DNA from 3 places in the Peribacillus sp. NJ11 genome. Region 1 is predicted to be linked to each of the others. Evidence: riboswitches for the same ligand, from Rfam matches in the RefSeq annotation. Region 1 holds a riboswitch; each other region holds the start of a gene.
What was found. A riboswitch is a leader RNA that binds a small molecule or an ion and turns the genes downstream of it on or off. The one in region 1 is predicted to bind preQ1.
Positions count from the first base shown of each region.

Region 2: it holds a riboswitch for preQ1, as region 1 does, so the genes downstream of both, QUF86_RS03295 (QueT transporter family protein) here and queC (7-cyano-7-deazaguanine synthase QueC) in region 1, are expected to answer to the same signal.
Region 3: it holds a riboswitch for preQ1, as region 1 does, so the genes downstream of both, queF (preQ(1) synthase) here and queC (7-cyano-7-deazaguanine synthase QueC) in region 1, are expected to answer to the same signal.

Region 1 is NZ_JAUCFO010000001.1:2,507,613-2,513,777, reverse strand. Features, by position in the region: gene QUF86_RS12390 (DUF4260 domain-containing protein) at 50-397, shown strand; gene queE (7-carboxy-7-deazaguanine synthase QueE) at 461-1,189, opposite strand; gene queD (6-carboxytetrahydropterin synthase QueD) at 1,182-1,652, opposite strand; gene queC (7-cyano-7-deazaguanine synthase QueC) at 1,652-2,317, opposite strand; PreQ1 riboswitch class I at 2,373-2,415, opposite strand; gene QUF86_RS12370 (methyl-accepting chemotaxis protein) at 2,602-4,281, shown strand; gene QUF86_RS12365 (hypothetical protein) at 4,745-4,957, shown strand; gene pgsB (poly-gamma-glutamate synthase PgsB) at 5,729-6,165, shown strand, end outside.
Region 2 is NZ_JAUCFO010000001.1:658,207-664,371, forward strand. Features, by position in the region: gene QUF86_RS03270 (sigma-54-dependent transcriptional regulator) at 1-271, shown strand, start outside; gene adhP (alcohol dehydrogenase AdhP) at 313-1,326, opposite strand; gene QUF86_RS03280 (DUF3892 domain-containing protein) at 1,603-1,899, shown strand; gene QUF86_RS03285 (hypothetical protein) at 1,984-2,796, opposite strand; gene QUF86_RS03290 (YbaK/EbsC family protein) at 2,939-3,460, opposite strand; PreQ1 riboswitch class I at 3,620-3,664, shown strand; gene QUF86_RS03295 (QueT transporter family protein) at 3,671-4,156, shown strand; gene QUF86_RS03300 (TVP38/TMEM64 family protein) at 4,277-4,933, shown strand; gene QUF86_RS03305 (PAS domain-containing sensor histidine kinase) at 5,050-6,165, shown strand, end outside.
Region 3 is NZ_JAUCFO010000001.1:597,329-603,493, forward strand. Features, by position in the region: gene QUF86_RS02995 (aspartate kinase) at 1-1,082, opposite strand, end outside; gene queF (preQ(1) synthase) at 1,282-1,779, opposite strand; PreQ1 riboswitch class I at 1,886-1,931, opposite strand; gene QUF86_RS03005 (DMT family transporter) at 2,083-2,919, shown strand; gene QUF86_RS03010 (BA3454 family stress response protein) at 3,147-3,281, shown strand; gene QUF86_RS03015 (YfmQ family protein) at 3,921-4,364, opposite strand; gene qoxD (cytochrome aa3 quinol oxidase subunit IV) at 4,694-4,978, opposite strand; gene qoxC (cytochrome aa3 quinol oxidase subunit III) at 4,980-5,576, opposite strand; gene qoxB (cytochrome aa3 quinol oxidase subunit I) at 5,576-6,165, opposite strand, start outside.

The DNA of each region.
Region 1 (6,165 bases):
TCATGAATATTATTGACCAATGGTTAATTGAATTTTAGGGGGCTTTAAAATGGTAAAGAAATTCCTTCATATCGAAGGACTCATGGTCCTTTTAGCAATGATTTACGTCTATTCGTTATTTGAATTCAGCTGGTGGATTTTCCTTTTATTGATTTTGTCGCCTGATGTTTCCATGTTGGCCTATTCGATCGATGAACGAGTTGGAGCAAAAGTTTATAACTTTTTCCATACTTATACCATGTCGATCTTCATGATTTTGCTAGCCGTTTTTCTAAAGTCGGATGCATGTATGATGATTGGTTTAATTTGGACCGCACATATTGGAATGGACCGCTTATTTGGGTATGGCCTTAAATACACATCATCCTTCAAAGCTACACACCTTCAAAAGGTATAGGAAGCTTTCCACATGTAAAAGGCAGTGTGATTACGCATCACACTGCCTCCTGCTCTCTTTTCTTTACACGCCTCGCTTGTTACCCCATATATAGGTATGCAGCTGGGGCAGCACTTTCACATCATTCAATTCATCATCGGCTATCACTTTATCAATTAACTCTTCGTATTTCTTCAAAAGACCGCTGATCAATTGATTATCATCAGCCGTCGTGCTGTCATCATTGCCGACCTGCAGATAAAACGGAATATCCGGGTAACGGCCATGCACATTTTTGGCATACTGGTAATCTTCTTCGTTAAAGACGACAACTTTCAATGAGACATGGTTTTCAGGGTTTCGATTGGCAAGGTTCGATATGATTCGGTCAAGCACCGTAAAGTCCGTGTTCATTCTTGAGCTCGGCGGCTTAGGTGATATGGTCAGTTCATCAATATCGAGAAACCAATCCTGCCATCGGCTCCCTTGTGTTTCCACACCTATTTTCATTTTATTTTCATGTAAGATTTCTACCAAGCCATTTAGGTTTTTCAGCAGTGCCGGGTTTCCGCCTGATATCGTCACGAAGGAAAAGCCGGAACCCCCAATTCGCTTCAGCTCATCCCATATTTCTTCGGCAGTCATTTGGACGGTATCTTCCTTACCGGTGCCATCCCAAGTAAATGCGGAATCACACCAGGCACAGGAATAATCGCAGCCTGCCGTCCGAACGAACATGGTTTTTTGGCCAATGACCATTCCCTCACCTTGGATGGTCGGTCCGAAGATTTCCATAACCGGGAGTTTACTCACTTTCCATCCACTCCCGTCTGGCTTCAGCATAACTTGTTGGCGTTTCGTATAGTCGGACAAATTCGACTCTAGCACCCTCATAATCTTTTAATGAAAGGGCTTCGGCCATTTTTTCATAAATCCAGACAACCATATTTTCAGCCGTTGTATTCATGAGTGGCAAGGTTTCATTCAAATAACGATGATCAAGGTGGACTTCAATTTCATTTTTCCATATATCCTTGATGTCCCCGAAATCTATCATCAAACCACGTGAATCCGTATACCCGCTCAAGCCGAAAATGACCTTATACGTGTGGCCATGCAAGTTCTTGCATTTTCCTTCATAGTCATGTAGGTGGTGCGCTGCGTCAAAGGTGAACTCCTTACTGACCAGAACCCTCTTGGTGGTATATTTCAATTGGCTGCGCTGAATATCTTCATCTATTTTTTGGAGTTTATCCACTATAGTAAAACCGTACATCATGAAAGCACCTTCCGTCTGCTTACATAGTCATCCAGTCCTTTTTTCCGCAACTTACATGCCGGGCAATCTCCACAGCCATCGGATATGATTCCGTTATAGCATGTCAGGGTCTTTTCGCGAACAAAGTCGAACGCTCCGAGCTGATCCGCAAGCTCCCATGTTTCCTCTTTATTAAGCCACATAAGCGGCGTATCAATCACGAATGACTGGTCCATCGACAAGTTCAAGGTCACGTTCAACGATTTGATGAATACATCACGGCAGTCCGGATATCCGCTGAAATCCGTTTCACAGACACCGGTGACAATGTGTTTAGCGCCAATCTGACTGGCCAACACTCCGGCAAACGAAAGGAACAGCAAATTCCTCCCTGGTACGAACGTCGACGGCAATTCCCCGTCTTCTCCGTCCTCCACTGCAATATCACTTCTTGTCAACGCATTCGGTGCCAGTTGGTTCAGCAGCGACATGTCAAGAATATGATGGTTCACGCCCAATTCATTGGCAATCTTTTGAGCGCATTCGATTTCCAGGCTGTGCCGCTGATTATAATCAAACGTTACCGCTTCCACTTCCTCATATCTCTCCATCGCCCAGAACAGGCACGTCGTACTATCCTGCCCTCCGCTAAACACAACCACTGCCTTTTCTTTCTTCTTCATTTCTATAAAACTCCTTTTTACGGAAAAAAACAGCACCCTAAGAATAGAGCACTGTTTCTCCTTAGTTTTTTTGAGAGGGTAGCTAGAACCTCTTCCGCCTTAACGCGGAATATAATATTTTTCCAAGTCAATAGTAACTTGAAAACAAAAAGAAATCAAGATGTTTATATTTATTGAAAATTAGACCTAATGGAAACCTTGATCATCACCTCTTCTGCTTAAATATCCCATTATTCATCCGATAAAAAAGAGTGAATAAAATATCGATAAAGGGGATCATTAATTTGAAAAGCATTAAAGGAAAGATATTGGTGGCATTTTCTCTCATCATATCTTTATGTATCATCTTAGGAGCATTCAATATTTATAGCAGCAACAAGTCACTTAAACAGTCTCAGGATATCATTGATGAGGAACTTCCACTTCTTATCCAAGACGAAAAGCTACTATATAATTTAGCACAAAGAACCGCACTAGCAAGAGCCTATATTTTATATGGCGACGAGAGTTATAAAGAAAGGTTTTTACAATATACAGAGGATAGCAAGGCCATCCAGGAGGATCTTTTGGCCATAAGCGATTCTGATAAAGCGAAGGAATTGATCGAGAAAAGCGTGGATTGGAGGACCATGATTGTAGACCGGGTATTTACTCAATATGATAAAGGAAATGAAGAACGCGCTAAAGAAATACTCAAAAATGAAGTGGCACCGGTCGGCGATGAAGTGACGGAAGGGCTCAAGGAGCTGACTTTGGAACGTGAGGAATTGATTGTCGCTTCAGGGGAAAGCGTGATCGCAAGCGGGAAATCGGTCAAGACGACAAGTATCATCATCTCGATTGCGGCTGTCATTATCGGCCTTCTGCTCGCGCTTGTGACTGCCAACCTCATTACCACCCCTCTCCTTAAAATCAGGGACAGAATGAGAATGATAGCTGATGGGCAGCTGAATCATGAGCCCCTGGAGCAAAAGTCCAAGGATGAAATAGGCGAATTAACGGTATCCGCCAACCAAATGCAGAAAAACCTTCGTGATACGATCGAAAAAATGCTGGTTGTATCCGAATCCGTTTCCAGCCAAAGCGAGGATCTGACTCAATCGGCAAATGAAGTCCAACAGGGCAGCAGGCAGATAGCGACTACCATGTACGAACTTTCCGAAGGTTCGGAGTCACAAGCCAACCGGGCAGCTGAAATGGTTCGCATGATGGATGATTTCACAGGCAAGATCGTGGAGGCCCATCTTGAAGGAGTGGAAGTATCTCAAAGTTCAACCGAGATCCTTTCCTTGTCTAAGGAGGGCACCACTTTAATGCGCAGTTCAGTCCAACAAATGGAGATTATAGATGGGATTGTCAAAAATGCCGTTGAGCAAGTGAAAGGACTCGATTCTCAATCACAGGAAATCTCGCAGCTTGTGCTGGTCATCAAGGATATATCCAATCAAACCAATCTATTGGCGCTGAATGCGGCCATAGAAGCTGCACGCGCAGGTGAACATGGCAAGGGCTTCGCCGTCGTCGCAGCTGAAGTGCGTAAACTCGCTGAAGAGGTCACACACTCGGTTGGGGACATCACCGATATTGTCTCCGCTATACAAACAGGTTCAAAAACGGTCGTCCACTCCCTGGAAGATGGTTATACACAAGTGGATGAAGGCACGAAACAGATTACGCTCACTGGACGAACCTTTGAAACAATCAATCACTCTGTCGGGAATATAGGCATGAAAATACAGCATATTACAGATGAATTGAAATATATCTCTACTAATAGTAAAAAAATCAATCAGGCTATCGAAGATATCGCAGCCGTTTCCGAAGATTCCGCGGCAGGAATCGAACAAGTCTCCGCCTCCGCCCAACAGTCCAGCTCTTCAATGGATGAAATCACTAATCATGCCAGTGAACTTGCATCGTCTGCTGAACTGCTGACTGAACAGGTTAAGAAATTCAAATTATGATACTAGCAATTTCCCGTCACTTAATACGGGAAATTGCTTATTTTCCCTCCATGATGTGAATTGTTTCGTTTTCGTATATTCGGGGAATAAAACACTATACACATTAATGATTCATCAAAAGACAAATCCGTCAAAAGCGGTTAGATGTGAATATTTTCGTTTATTTTCAGAATATTTAGTGTATAATAAATATTATTATAGGAATAATTTAACTGCAATAATCATCATTTCCAATACCTGCTTACCGCAAATCCCGGTACACGGATTCACTTGATCCGGACAGTTCATTTCAACACAATGCACGGGTACCTATCCATTACATACTTTCATTCAAACCACACCATTCACAACTTTATTCACACAAAATCATAAATTTTTCTACAAAATTGAAAAAAGGTTAAACTTCACTAACAATACGTTACTATTAAACTAAGACCTTTTAACCCCATAAGGAGGAATTCATATGAAACGTTTTTTCAAATTCATCGCAGATTTTAACGAAAGAAAAGCAATGGAACGGGAAACCGAAGAATTCTTTCGCAAAGAATACGAAAATTATATGAAGATGAATCCTGAAAATCAAGGAAAAAGGAGATTAGCTCCTAGATTTTATGTAATTGATGGCGGTAAAAAAGGCTCCAACCTTGAGATTTCCGACAGAAAGAAATCCAGTTAAACAGATCCCTTCCATAATCAGCCACTAATGTTGTAGCTCCTAACCCACAAACGGGATTATAACCCATTCGGATTCATTCAAAATATATAAGCCGAAAGCTCAGATATACATCTGAGCTTTTTCTATTTTTCATTCTTCTATTAACACTATATCAATAGAAGAAACTAGGTATTTTTTTAAAAAATTGGATTAACTTTAGTTTATTTCATGTTTAAGGAAAAGATCACTTTATAGACCCATGGGTATTTTTCAATGAAAAAACCAAAAAATAACAAAAAAAAAGAGATGTGTTCTTTTACTCATCTTTGTCCATATTCAAAAGAGTCCAACTAATTGAGTCGATAGATACAATATCTTACATTGAATGACAGATGCATAAACATTGTTACATTTAGGTCAAATAAATGGGTATAAACAATTACCATTCTGTAATAAACCTCACTTTTAAAAACAATTAATTATATAAATATAGCCATTATGAATCGGGCTCAAATGCTCATGAAACTATTTTGATGCTGTTCAAAAATGAGCTTTTATTACACTTTCCATATTTTAGTGTAAAACTCCAAGGTTTTACGTGTTTTTTAGCCATTTCTTTGTACTCATAAAGCATTTTATCCCTTTAGATACTATTACACTTCTATATACATTTATTTGAAAAAGCTGACATTAACTATATTACAATAGAATAATTGACTATTGCCTATTAAGTTTAAAATCATGTAGTGTGTATTCAGTAAATCAAATATTTAAAAAAAGAGAGGTTAAAAAATGGCACCAATATTTATTTGTGCGATCTTTTTGCTTGGCTATGGCATATTCGAACAAAAACGCCACCAGAAGCGTCTCGACTCCATCCCGGTACGTGTGAATGTGAATGGAATTCGAGGGAAATCAACTGTGACGCGTCTAATTACAGGGGTGATCCAGGAAGCTAAGTACAAAACTGTAGGTAAAACAACCGGAACATCAGCAAGAATGATCTATTGGTTTACCGACAAGGAAAAACCGATTAAACGCCGCCCAGAAGGACCCAACATTGGAGAACAAAGGCGTGTAGTTAAAGAAGTTGCCGATTTAGGCACGGAAGCACTGGTTTGTGAATGTATGGCCGTTCAGCCTGACTATCAACTAATCTTCCAAAATAAAATGATCCAAGCAAACATTGGGGTCATCGTGAATGTATTGGAAGACCATATGGATGTCAT
Region 2 (6,165 bases), 1.8 Mb from region 1:
GAAGAAGAAAGAGCGTCCGAATGAGATTCAGACAACTGAAAACCTTCTTGAAGAGTGGCGAAAAAAGCTGGTGGCCGACTTTAATGAGAAAGATGAACTGATGCTTGAAGAAATCCTTACGGAAATCAAACAGCTTCAATCCACAATTGGAAAGGAACTCGTCATGCAGGCACTGCAAAAAACCTACGGCAACCGGAATGAAGCAGCCAAACGCTTGCAGATATCCATAAGGAAATTACGCTATATATTAAATGAGAAGAACCAGACATAAAAAAAGGGGGATGCCCCGTTCCAGGGCATCCTCCTCTGTTACTATTCTAGCGTCAATACGATGCGTCCATTGATTTCTCCCTTTTCCATCATTGAAAACACATCATTGATTTCATCAAGTTTCCTCGTCTCTATATTCGTTCTGACTTTACCCTCAGCCGCAAATTGAACAGCTTCCTGTAAATCTTTTCTCGTCCCGACGATTGACCCTTTTACAGTTACCCCATTTAATACCGTATCAAAAATCGGGATTGGAAGTTCATCATTCGGCAATCCGACTACGACCAGTGTCCCGCCCCTCTTGACTGAACTGTAAGCCTGTTCGAATGCTTTTTTCGTAACCGCTACAGAAATGGCTGCCTGCACACCGCCAACTTTATCCTTAATGGCTTGTACAGGATCAGTCTTAAGCCCATTAACCGTGAAATCCGCCCCCAGTTCCGCCGCCAGATCAAGCTTATCATCTTGAATATCGACAGCAATGACATTAAAGCCCATCGCTTTCGCGTATTGAAGGGCAACATGTCCCAATCCGCCAATTCCATAAACCGCTACCCAATCACCAGGTTTTGCTTCTGATACCTTAAGCGCTTTATAAGTCGTTACGCCTGCACAGAAAATCGGTGAAACTTCCGCAAAGTCAAGCCCTTCAGGAACCTTCACCACATATTTGGCAGGTGCTTTACAGTATTCCGCATACCCCCCGTCCACGGAATAGCCTGCATTCAATTGATCCAAGCAAAGTGTTTCCCTTCCAGTCAAACAATACTCACAATCGCCACAGGCCGAGTAAAGCCATGGGATCCCAACGCGGTCACCGACTTTCAAGGAAGTTACGCCTTCTGCCACCTTTTCTATGATGCCTACACCTTCATGTCCAGGGATAAGCGGAAGTTTAGGTTTAACCGGCCAATCGCCATGTACCGCATGTAAATCGGTATGACACACGCCACATGCTTTAATTTTCACTAATATCTCACCATATTCCAATTCCGGGATGGGTACTTCTTTAATCTCAAGTTTTTGGTTAAATTCATTGACTACCGCTGCTTTCATTGTCTTGACCTGTTGTTTTGCATTCAAAGTGCTTGCCCCTTGTTTTACATTCATGATTCATATTCCTCCCTTAATTAAGTGGATATTATTTCTTACTCCACTTATACAAGATGCAAGTGCCATGCCAATGCAAAAAGGCCAAGACGACAGCATCCAATTTAAAAAAGTGCCGAAAATTCGGCGCTTTTGGACGAATTAACGGCTCAAGTTGGACGAAATCCGGTTTGTATATTGCAGAAAAAATAGCTCACCCTATAAATGGGAGGTGTCCAAAACATGGACCAATTTGAAAAAGCTTATGAATCCTATAAACAGCAGGGAACACCGCAAGCAAACCAACTTGATTCAGCAGGAAAAGAAGAAATCATCGCCGTAAGGAAAAATGAAGAGGACAATATTATCGCCATCAAGACCAACTCCGGCCGCGAACTCGACTACCCCACTGCCCTTTCGGAAGCCAAAGCAGGCATCCTGGCCAATGTTGACGTCTTTCATAAATACGGACGTGATATATTGCGGAGTGAGCCTGATGGGATAAAAGAAAATAACCTGGATCAACTGCCGGAGTTTTGAGTTTTCGGGGAAACTGCCTGATATGGGCAGTTTTTTTCTGTCTGGAGTTAAACATTAAAAAGAACCAGCATGATAGCCGGATCCTTATTTTTCATACTGATAGGATTCAGAGATTTCGAGCAGTTGCCCACAGGACTCGACAACCTCAATGATTTCCATCCACGACATGTCCAGTCCCAGTTCATTTGCATGGGAAATCTTATCCCGTAATTTCCGGATGGCATTCGCATCCTTCTTCCCTTTACTTTTCGAAGGGATTTGGAAGAAGCACCTCAATTCTTCATCCTTATGTATGATATCGAATTTATCACTGATTTGCAGGCACTCTATTAAATTGATATCCTCATTTTTATCGATTCTCCTCCTATATAATTCGGTTGCCTTTTCTAAACGGTCTTCGCTGATCATTGGATGCCAGCTTCCGTCGCCGAATCTATCCATGATGATATCGCTCATCCTCATTTCCAATAAGGTAATGTATCCGAATATCAGCATCCTGATTGGAGGCTTTTGAAGGTCGGCATGGGTAATCAACTTTTTAATTGAATTATTCTCTAATACGAAGACCCTTGTTTTATTCTTGAAAATATGGAGCAGCTGGATCAAAGGCGTTGAATCCGAAACCATTTCCCTTGGTGAAAAGTTTCTCAAATATTCCGAAATGCTCCCTTCACCCAGTTCTTCCCTTTCGATATATCCGATGATTTCCCCTTGATCTTGCACTGCCAATATATCAAAATTCTTTTTTTCCAATGCTTTCCGAATATCCAGCGCCAGATCGTTTGTATGGCAAAACTCAAGCTCCTGGGCTATGCTCTTAACCGTGATATTTTCTTCATAAAGAGTTTTAAGACTAAGATAGCTGCTATTGCTTTTTCTTTGGCTTCCATTTAACATCTTTCACCCTCCGCTCAGGAACACTTTCTGCACGATTTTCCGCTTTAAAATTATAGACCGCTAAAATGCATACGGCCCCCACAAATAAAGTCCACCCAAGTGGACTTTATCCCATTCATGTGGATCTTTTTGGTACCATTAATCAAAAGCCTTCCACTGCATTGCCTGCTGCCGTTTCCTCATTCCCCTCTTCATTCCAAGCCTTGCAAACATCCACCCAATCCTTTGCTCCTGAATATTCAAATAATTCCGCGGGTGTAAGTTCTATTGCAGAGTTCGTACTGCCGCATGCCGGGAACAATGACTCAAAGCGCTTCATCGATACATCAAGAAAAACAGCTAGATCGTTTGCCAGACCAAACGGACAAACTCCTCCGATGGCATGGCCGGTCTGCTCAAGCACTTCCTCGGGTGACAGCATCCGTGCCTTGAAACCGAACATCTGACGAAATTTCTTATTATCCACTTTTGCGTCCCCAGCCGCTACAACCAAAATCGCATCAACACCTTCCCCCCTAAAGGAAAGAGTCTTAGCAATCCTCGCTGGGATAACACCGATGGTTTCTGCAGCATCACTCACCGTAGCGCTCGATGTTTCGAACTCCATTACATCGCCTTCCCGATCCCATTGTTTAAAATGGCCTTTGACACTCGCGATAGACATATTATATTCACTCCTTTGAAGTACATATAAAAATAATATCATCCTTCATTGCCATAAATCAAAATCCTATGGATGCTTGTAAACCTATAAATTAAAACCATTCTTTACAAATTGACGAAACAAGCTTACTTGGGATACTATTAATCATCGGGCAAACGCCTATACGTGGTTCGTAACCATCCCACGATAAAAAACTAGGGAGAGAGTAAAATGAATGTTCGTACACTCGTGATAAACGGGTTATTGGCTGCCTTGTATGTGGCGGTCTCATTGGTGTTTAAACCAATAGCTTTTGAGATGTTCCAATTTCGTGTACCGGAAATGTTGAACCATCTTATTGTATTCAATAAAAAATATATCTATGGTATTGTCGGCGGCGTCTTCATATCGAATCTGCTCTTTTCACCGATGGTTCCATATGATTTAATTTTTGGGGTGGGGCAATCCTTACTCGCCTTGCTGCTTGTCATTTTTGTTTCACGTTTCATAAAAGGCATTAAAGGGCGGATGATCGCCACGATCATCTTTTTCACGTTCACAATGTTTTTAATTGCCATTGAACTGAACCTTGCCTTTGGCTTACCATTCTGGTTAAGCTGGATGACCACGGCTGTCGGTGAATTCGTTGTCCTCTTGATTGGCGCGCCAATCATTTATGGAATGAACAAAAGAATTCAGTTTGAAAAGTGGCTTTAAAGGAATCTTCTCTTCGTGAACCCACTATAATGTAAAAGAGCTGTCTGCATCATGCGACAGCTCTTTTTTCACCAATTAACTTAAAAATGATAAACTATTAGTCAGAATGGTGGTGACCCTTTGAAAAAAGTCCTGACCTTAACAGGTCTACTGGTAATTGCATTATTTATTTTTTCAAATGCAGAATTATTTACTTTGATTTGGAAAAGTGACTTGGATTCAGTTATTAGCATATTGAAGGAAAACCTTTTGCTCACTTTTATTGTGACATTCGTATTGATGTTTGTCCAAAATTCATTTACACTCATCCCCTTAATTTTGCTCCTGACTATCAATGTCACGATATTCGGATTCATATATGGCTACCTATGGAGTTGGTTTACAAGTGTCGTTGCTTCAGGATTCATTTTTTATGCAGCAAGAAATTGGTTTCAGGAACTTCTCTTAAAGAAGATGGGTGAAAAATGGCAAAAAACTGTTGTGGAGCATGGCTTCATGTACGTGTTTACAGGCAGGATTTTCCCGCTTATCCCAACAAGTTTAATTAACTTGGCAGCTGGAGTCAGCACCGTCACTTTCAAGGATTTTTTATTAGCGACGGCACTTGGCAACCTGATATACTTCTTCTTCCTATCGCTAATTCCATATGGACTCCTATCTGTTGAAATGAACCAATACACGCTAGTTGCACTCGCACTCCTCTTCTTATTATTTTTCATTATCTATAAGCGTGCAAAAAAGAAAAAGAACCTAACCTTATTCAGAAAAAACAGGTGACCTACATTGGCCCCTGTTTTTTTATTTAGGATTCTGCATATATTTTTTTCCGATAGTTTGTTAAAATGTGTATGTAATTTTACCTTTGAAATGTCTTAAAATCAGGGAGAATCTCCATGTCCAAACGCTCCATCTTAGCAATATATATCCTATCCGGGATTCTTACACTAGTCGTGTTCGACTTTTTTTTAACTACAAATATCCATAACAAAGAGGTCTTCATTCAACTTCAGAGAGTGGAAGGCATTGTTTTCCTTTTATCAATAGGCTTGATCTTATATCTTTATTTAGCTAAAAGGGAAGAATTCAAACAATTAAAAGAAGCGGAACAACGCCGGCGCACACTCATCAATTCAATGGTGGATTTCGTTAACTTCAAGGATGGTGATGGCCGATGGCTTGAGTCCAATACCTTCGGGCTGCAATTATTTCAGTTGGAGCATGTAGACTATAAGGGAAAAAAAGACAGCGAGCTCGCAGAATACTCCGAATTTTATAAAGAGTCGTTGATCTACTGTGAAGGTTCCGATGAAGAAACGTGGGTAAAAGGGGAAATCACAAGGTGTGAGGAAATCATCCCTCTTCCCGACGGCAATCACAAGACCTTTGATACGATCAAAGTTCCCCTGTTCAATGAGGATGGTTCACGAAAAGGCTTAGTAGTCATCGGCAGGGATATTTCTGAAAGGGTTGTCGCTGAGAATCAATTATTCGATAGTGAACAACGCTATAAATCATTGTTTGAACACAACCCTTATCCGATGCTGATGCTTGATTTAAACGGAATGATCACGACCGTAAATCCTAGGTTTGAAACGGTAACAGGCTTTCAACAGGAAGAAATACATGGAGCCTCATTCATTAAATTGAACTTTTCAACAGAAGATGCGGAACTGATCCGTACATCTTGCCAATATGTCATCGAAAACCATAAGGGGATTAAGAAAGGGAAAGATATAGAATTCCTAACGAAGTACGGGAAGTCCATCTTACTTTCTTGTACGTTTGTCCCGATGATGGTTGGCGAGGATTTGGTCGGGATCATCACTTATGCTAAAGAAGTCACTCAAATTCGCGAAACCGAAGCACGCTTAAGAAGAACAGAAAAATTGTCGATAGTCGGCGAACTTGCCGCAAGTGTAGCCCACGAAGTACGAAACCCGTTGACTTCTTTAAAGGGTTTCGTCCAGCTACTTAAAAAGAGCGACCATCCCTATGAACAATACTACACG
Region 3 (6,165 bases), 1.9 Mb from region 1:
GCTTCACCCTTCAACTGGTCCTGCCTTAGAATAAGCGTCACATCATCAATGCCTGATGGAATATGCTCATATGAAACTCCGTAATCTTCAAGGATATGCAGCAGTTTCCGGCCAAAACCAACTTCCCGGTTCATCAAATATTTGCTAATGTAAATACTGCAAAACCCTTTATCACTTGCAATCCCAATAACCGGACCATTCGTATTATCCCGCGTGTTCACAATGCGGGTCCCTTGTGCCGTCGGATTGTTCGTATTTTGGATATGGACAGGTATTCCCGCACGGAATGCAGGAATCAGCGCTTCATCATGAAATACCGAAAAACCGGCATAAGAAAGCTCCCTCATTTCACGATAGGTTAACTCCCGGATTCCCTTCGGATTGGAAACTACATTTGGATTCACCGCATAAACGGCATCCACGTCCGTAAAGTTCTCATACAAATCGGCTTTGACCCCATTTGCAAGAATCGAACCCGTAATATCGGAACCGCTTCTTGAGAAGGTTAAAACATCACCATCTAACGTATATCCGAAGAACCCTGGAAATACTACGATTCCAGGCTCTTCACGCAGATCATACAACCGATCATATGACTCTGGCTGAACCTGGGTAAATCCATCTACATCCGTAACGATCAAGCCAGCCTTCTTTGGATTTATATACTTTGCCTCTACCCCACGGCTTTGAAAATAACCTGCGACCAGCTTCGCATTATTATCTTCGCCACTGGCCTTTAAAGCATCCAAATAGCGCTTCTGGTTAGATTGGTCAGCATGCAACAGTGCTTTTAAATTTTCATGAATCCCTGTGATGACCTCCTCGGATATATCCAGCTCTTCAGCAATGCTCGCATAGCGGGATACCACGTCTTCGATCAAATGCTCCCCGTTATCGCCGCGCAGCTGCTGTTCCGCAGCCTCAATCAATAAATCCGTCACCTTTATATCATCGGAATTGCGTTTCCCTGGAGCCGAAACGACTACAAACTTCCTCTCTGGATCAGCAACCACAATTTCGAATACCTTTCTCAACTGTTCACCTGACGCAAGTGAACTTCCGCCAAACTTCGCAACTTTCATCTCGACATCCCCTATTTTAAATAATATTCTGTCAAAATCAACTCTCCCTATTATTACGTTTTTTCTCGAAACAATCAAGTAAAAATTCCACTATAGGAGGACATTTGTATTTTTAAAAAGGACAAAACAATGTGATTATTGAAAGGGAATAATAAAAGGCAAAAAAAGACAACGGCATAAGCCAGTTGTCTCTCCAATCTTAGCGATTATCCACAGTTTCAGGGTATAAATCATGATTCATCAAGCGGTAATCCGCCATTTCCTCATACTTCGTCCCTGGTTTCCCGTAGTTTGTGTATGGATCAATGGAAATCCCGCCCCTAGGCGTGAACTTGCCCCATACTTCAATATATTTCGGATCCATCAACTCGATTAAATCGTTCATGATGATATTCATGCAGTCTTCATGGAAATCACCATGATTACGGAAGCTGAATAAATAAAGTTTCAAAGACTTGCTTTCGACCATCTTCACACTGGGAATATAGCTGATGTAAATGGTTGCAAAGTCTGGCTGGCCGGTTATCGGACATAAGCTAGTGAATTCCGGGCAATTGAATTTGACGAAATAATCACGGTTAGGATGTTTGTTATCGAATGACTCAAGAATTTCAGGCGCATAGTCGAATGTATATTTTGTCCCTTGATTCCCAAGCAGTGTAATTTCATTTAATTCTTCTTCTTTTCTTCCAGACATAAAAAGTCCTCCTCATCCACGTTTGTCAGGGGAGATTCATAAAATGGGCCTCTATATAACAAAAACCATATCTCATCAAAGATATGGTTGATTCGCGAAAAAAATCAAAGCCATAGTTTTTTTAAGAGGGTGATGCTATGAACCTCTCCCGTTTATCGGGAAATATTTTAAAATTGTCATAGTAAATATAGAAAAAAAAATCTAATCTGTCAATCATACTTTTTAATTTTAGTTTGATTCCCACATGTATTCGGCTTAAAATGTAGAAGAAGTTTATCCTACATGAAGGAAGAGATTTAAACAATGTGGATTTTTGCAGCACTCATCACCAGTTTATGTTTCGGAATCAATAACAGCATTTTTAAATGGAGTAGCGGAAAGGGTTACTCAAAGGTACATATTCAATTTTTCTTTTATTTTGTAGCTTTCATTTTGTCCATATTTTATGGAGTACTTATGGATGGTTTGAACCTGAACTTGCTGTCTATCATGCTTGGTGCAGCAATTGGTGTCCTGAACGCTAATGGTAATATCCAGATGGCAAGTGCCTTTGAAAAAGGGCCGGCAAGTTTAACATCACCATTAATCGCAGCGAATGCAATATTTCCCATCCTATGTGCTGCATTAATTTTTCATGAGCATATTTCTTCGCTGCAGTGGAGCGGAATCATCTGCATGCTGCTTGCAACCCTTGTCATTCAGTATACACCTAACGCCAAGGGCAACCACCAATATTTACCTTGGATGATGCACACATTATTTTCCATATTATCTTTTGGTGTACTCGGCATTCTGATGACGACATCAACACGGCTTCATTTAAACTCCCTCGACATCCTTGTATCAATGTATGGGGGCGGAACTCTTTATCTACTTTCAGTTCTATCCTTTAAGAAAGAAAAAATCAAGCTACAGGAAGTCAAAATTGGTTCCATCGTAGGTTTTTTAAGCATCATAGCCTATGGATGTTATTTCTATGCGTTGAATACCGGCATCGCAAGCATCATCTTCCCTGTCGTCAGCCTAAATTGTTTAGTTGTCGTTTTCGCAGGATGTTATTTATTCAAAGAAAAACTAAAATCCTATCAAATTGCCGGCGTTCTTGCAGCATTAATCGGTATTATCTTAACCAAAATATGAATATAGTTAATTTTTAAAAACAACCTGGCTGTAATAATTACACATGCCAGGTCGTCTTTATTTAGCAGTTCAAAAAAAAGTATTGACATCTCTCAATAAATATCAGATAATTTTGAATATTAAATCTCGACTTTTGCTACTTCCACAATGTTTGAAAAATCTCCTCCCACGGGTATAAAAGAAGTAGTACAACCATCCCATTTAATACTAGAAAGGAACGATGCATAATGGTAAAAGTTACAGTAACAGTTGATTTCCAAGGAAAATCTTATCAAACTAACGTCCTTACTAAACCGGGTACTAATCAAGAAGAAATTTTACAACAAGCCCTTCATCAAGTGGAAAAACAATGGAAAGCATAAAAAAGCAGGCATCGATTTAGATACCTGCTTTTTTTATTACCTTTTTAGATATAACTCACCAAAATCACTATGCACTTTGTTTTTATATTAATTAACAATTAAAACCCTTTTCAATCCTGATTTCTGTATTTCATTTGTATTATTCTCTAAAGAACCCTCGATAGCGATTTTCCCATATAATCCACATAATTGTTTTTTCTTGTGACAATAATTTTAAGACGTTTTTAACGTTACAACAATCAACTTGAATAACAAGTAATTTAGAAATTAATATGATCTTTTTAAAGACCGCCTCAGTTTGTCGACAAAATGGGATACGGAATGGCCTAATCCCATATCCCTATCGCGATTACCGAGGGAATCATTACGATATTTTTAAAACAGACAGGGTATACTCCAGGATACTTTTCTCTTTAATATGGGATGAAACCTCACTGGATTAAAGAAATTTCACGACACTCCTGCCGAAAAACCAGCTTACCGAGTCACCAAAGACGCATGCAGCGAGGTGGCTTTGCAGACAGTCGGCGGAAAGGGAGCGTCTGAAAACAAAAAAACTGCAGGCAAACTCGCTTTTCTTTCGAGTTTGCCTACAGTCTGAGATGTTCTTTTTTAAAGATTGCCATTTTTAATGTTCTTTTAATTTAAACTTAATGACATAGAGCGTTCTTGGAGGCTATCGGAAAGCAGACTATACGAAACTAATTTCTTCCTGTACTGCTTAACTACATCCACACGGTCGTTGTACATGTACACAAATAACCTAACATCTTTTTTACCTCTTTTAGTATCAATGACTAATGGAGTCCCACTGTTCTCTGGATGTAAAAACAATTGCTCATTACCAGGGAATATATGATTCTTTTTCAAAAATTTAGCCTTATTAAAATAATTAATAACTTTTATTTTATCTTCACTTTCCAAACGTCTTCCGTCAAAGGTTACGATTGCATTCTCGTCACTAAGTTCTGAATGTATTTTAAATTTGCTGATAATCCAATTCACTGCATCGGTTGGAAGGCAGGTAACTAATAATTTAAGCAAACTTAATAGAATTGTCAAAATCAAAACCGGCAATGTCATATTTCATCATCTCCGCTACGTCATATATTAATTTCTTATATAGATTATTATATCAAAGGATCAGATAGTTTTTCTTAGAAAATGTGTCTGTTATATTAACGTTTCACTTTAGTAAAACATTGCACTTAAACGCAGGGGGGCGCTTCAAAAAGAGTAAATTTTGCTCTTATAAATATAATGTTCCGAAATGGTTATACTAAACAAAATGGTTTCATCCACACCCTACTTAACAAATTTCTATGAACGAAGTGGTTAGAGTGGTATATGAATTTCTACTTATTAAATACAAAAAAACTGGGCGTCATCAAGACGCCCAGCTTTTCAATCGATTATTGATATCCCCAAATCATTGTTAGCATTGTACCGAAAATTGTAACCAATGCAACGAACAATCCGTAATAAACGTTTGTGTAAATCGATGCTTTATCTTCAGACTCACCTGCGTGCATGAACATAACCAATTGCAGTGCAGCTTGCATGAAAGCTGTAACAAGCAGGATGATCACACCCATTTTAAGTGAGAGATCAAACACAATAACTGATAGTGCGACCAAAGTCAGGACTAGTGAAAAGGCAAATCCCATAACTTGGCCCCGTGGGAATAATTCTTTCATATTACATCATTCCTTTCAGGTAGACGAAACTGAAGATGAAGATCCAGACAACGTCCAAGAAATGCCAGTAAAGTGAAAAGATGAAAGCCTTGTTTGTTGTTTCTGGAGTCATACCGCGCTTTTTAATCTGCATGACGATGAAGGTTCCCCAGAATAAACCAAGTGTAACGTGAGCTCCATGCGTACCTAGTAATGTAAACAAACTAGATAAGAAAGCACTTGTTTGAATGGTTGCTCCTTCATGTACATACTCCACGAATTCATAAATTTCGACTCCCAAGAAGCCTAAACCAAGAATAAGGGTGATAATGAAGAAACCAATCGTTGCTTTCTGCCTGCCAAGTCTCATTGCATTGATTCCAAGACCTATGGTAAAACTACTAGTTAAAAGAAAGATTGTTTGAAACATTAAGGTTGGGACTTTAAAAAGATGTTCCCCTGTTGGACCATTTCCAGTTCCATCAACTAATACAAAATAAGTGGCGAACAGTGTAGCGAAAAGAGCTATTTCTGCCCCAAGGAAAATCCAGAATCCAAAAATCTTTAAGCGATTTTCTTCCGTGCTATATTCTAGTGGCAGCGAGTTATCTATTTTCATTACTTAGCACCTCGCAATTTATTTTCAGTTTCTTCGATCTCTTCAACAGAGATATAACGTCCGTGATCTTTTTCGAATGAACGGTGAATCATACAAGCAAAGATACCGATCGTTGCAATGATTGCAATGATCCACATGCTGAATACCATTGCAAAGCCCCAAACGAAGAAGATACAGCTCATGATAAACGGCACGCCACTGTTATTTGGCATATGAATCTTTTCTACTTTACCACCAAATAATTTAAAGCCCTTTTTCTTAGAATCCCAGAATGCTTCTGTAGAATCAACTGTAGGCACAATTGCAAAGTTATATTCTGGAATTGGTGTATGGGTAGCCCACTCTAGAGAACGTGCATCCCATGGATCGTTTGAAATATTTCTTGATGCATAACGAGTGCTCCAATAAATATTGTACACAATAAGTGCAAAACCTATTGCTAAGCCAATTGCTCCAACGAAAGAAAGCATATTCAATGGACCATAGCCTGTTGATTCAGAGTACGTATACATACGACGTGCCTGCCCATCTAAACCAGTGATGAACATCGGGAAGAATGTTACATTAAAGCCGATTGTAATGAACCAGA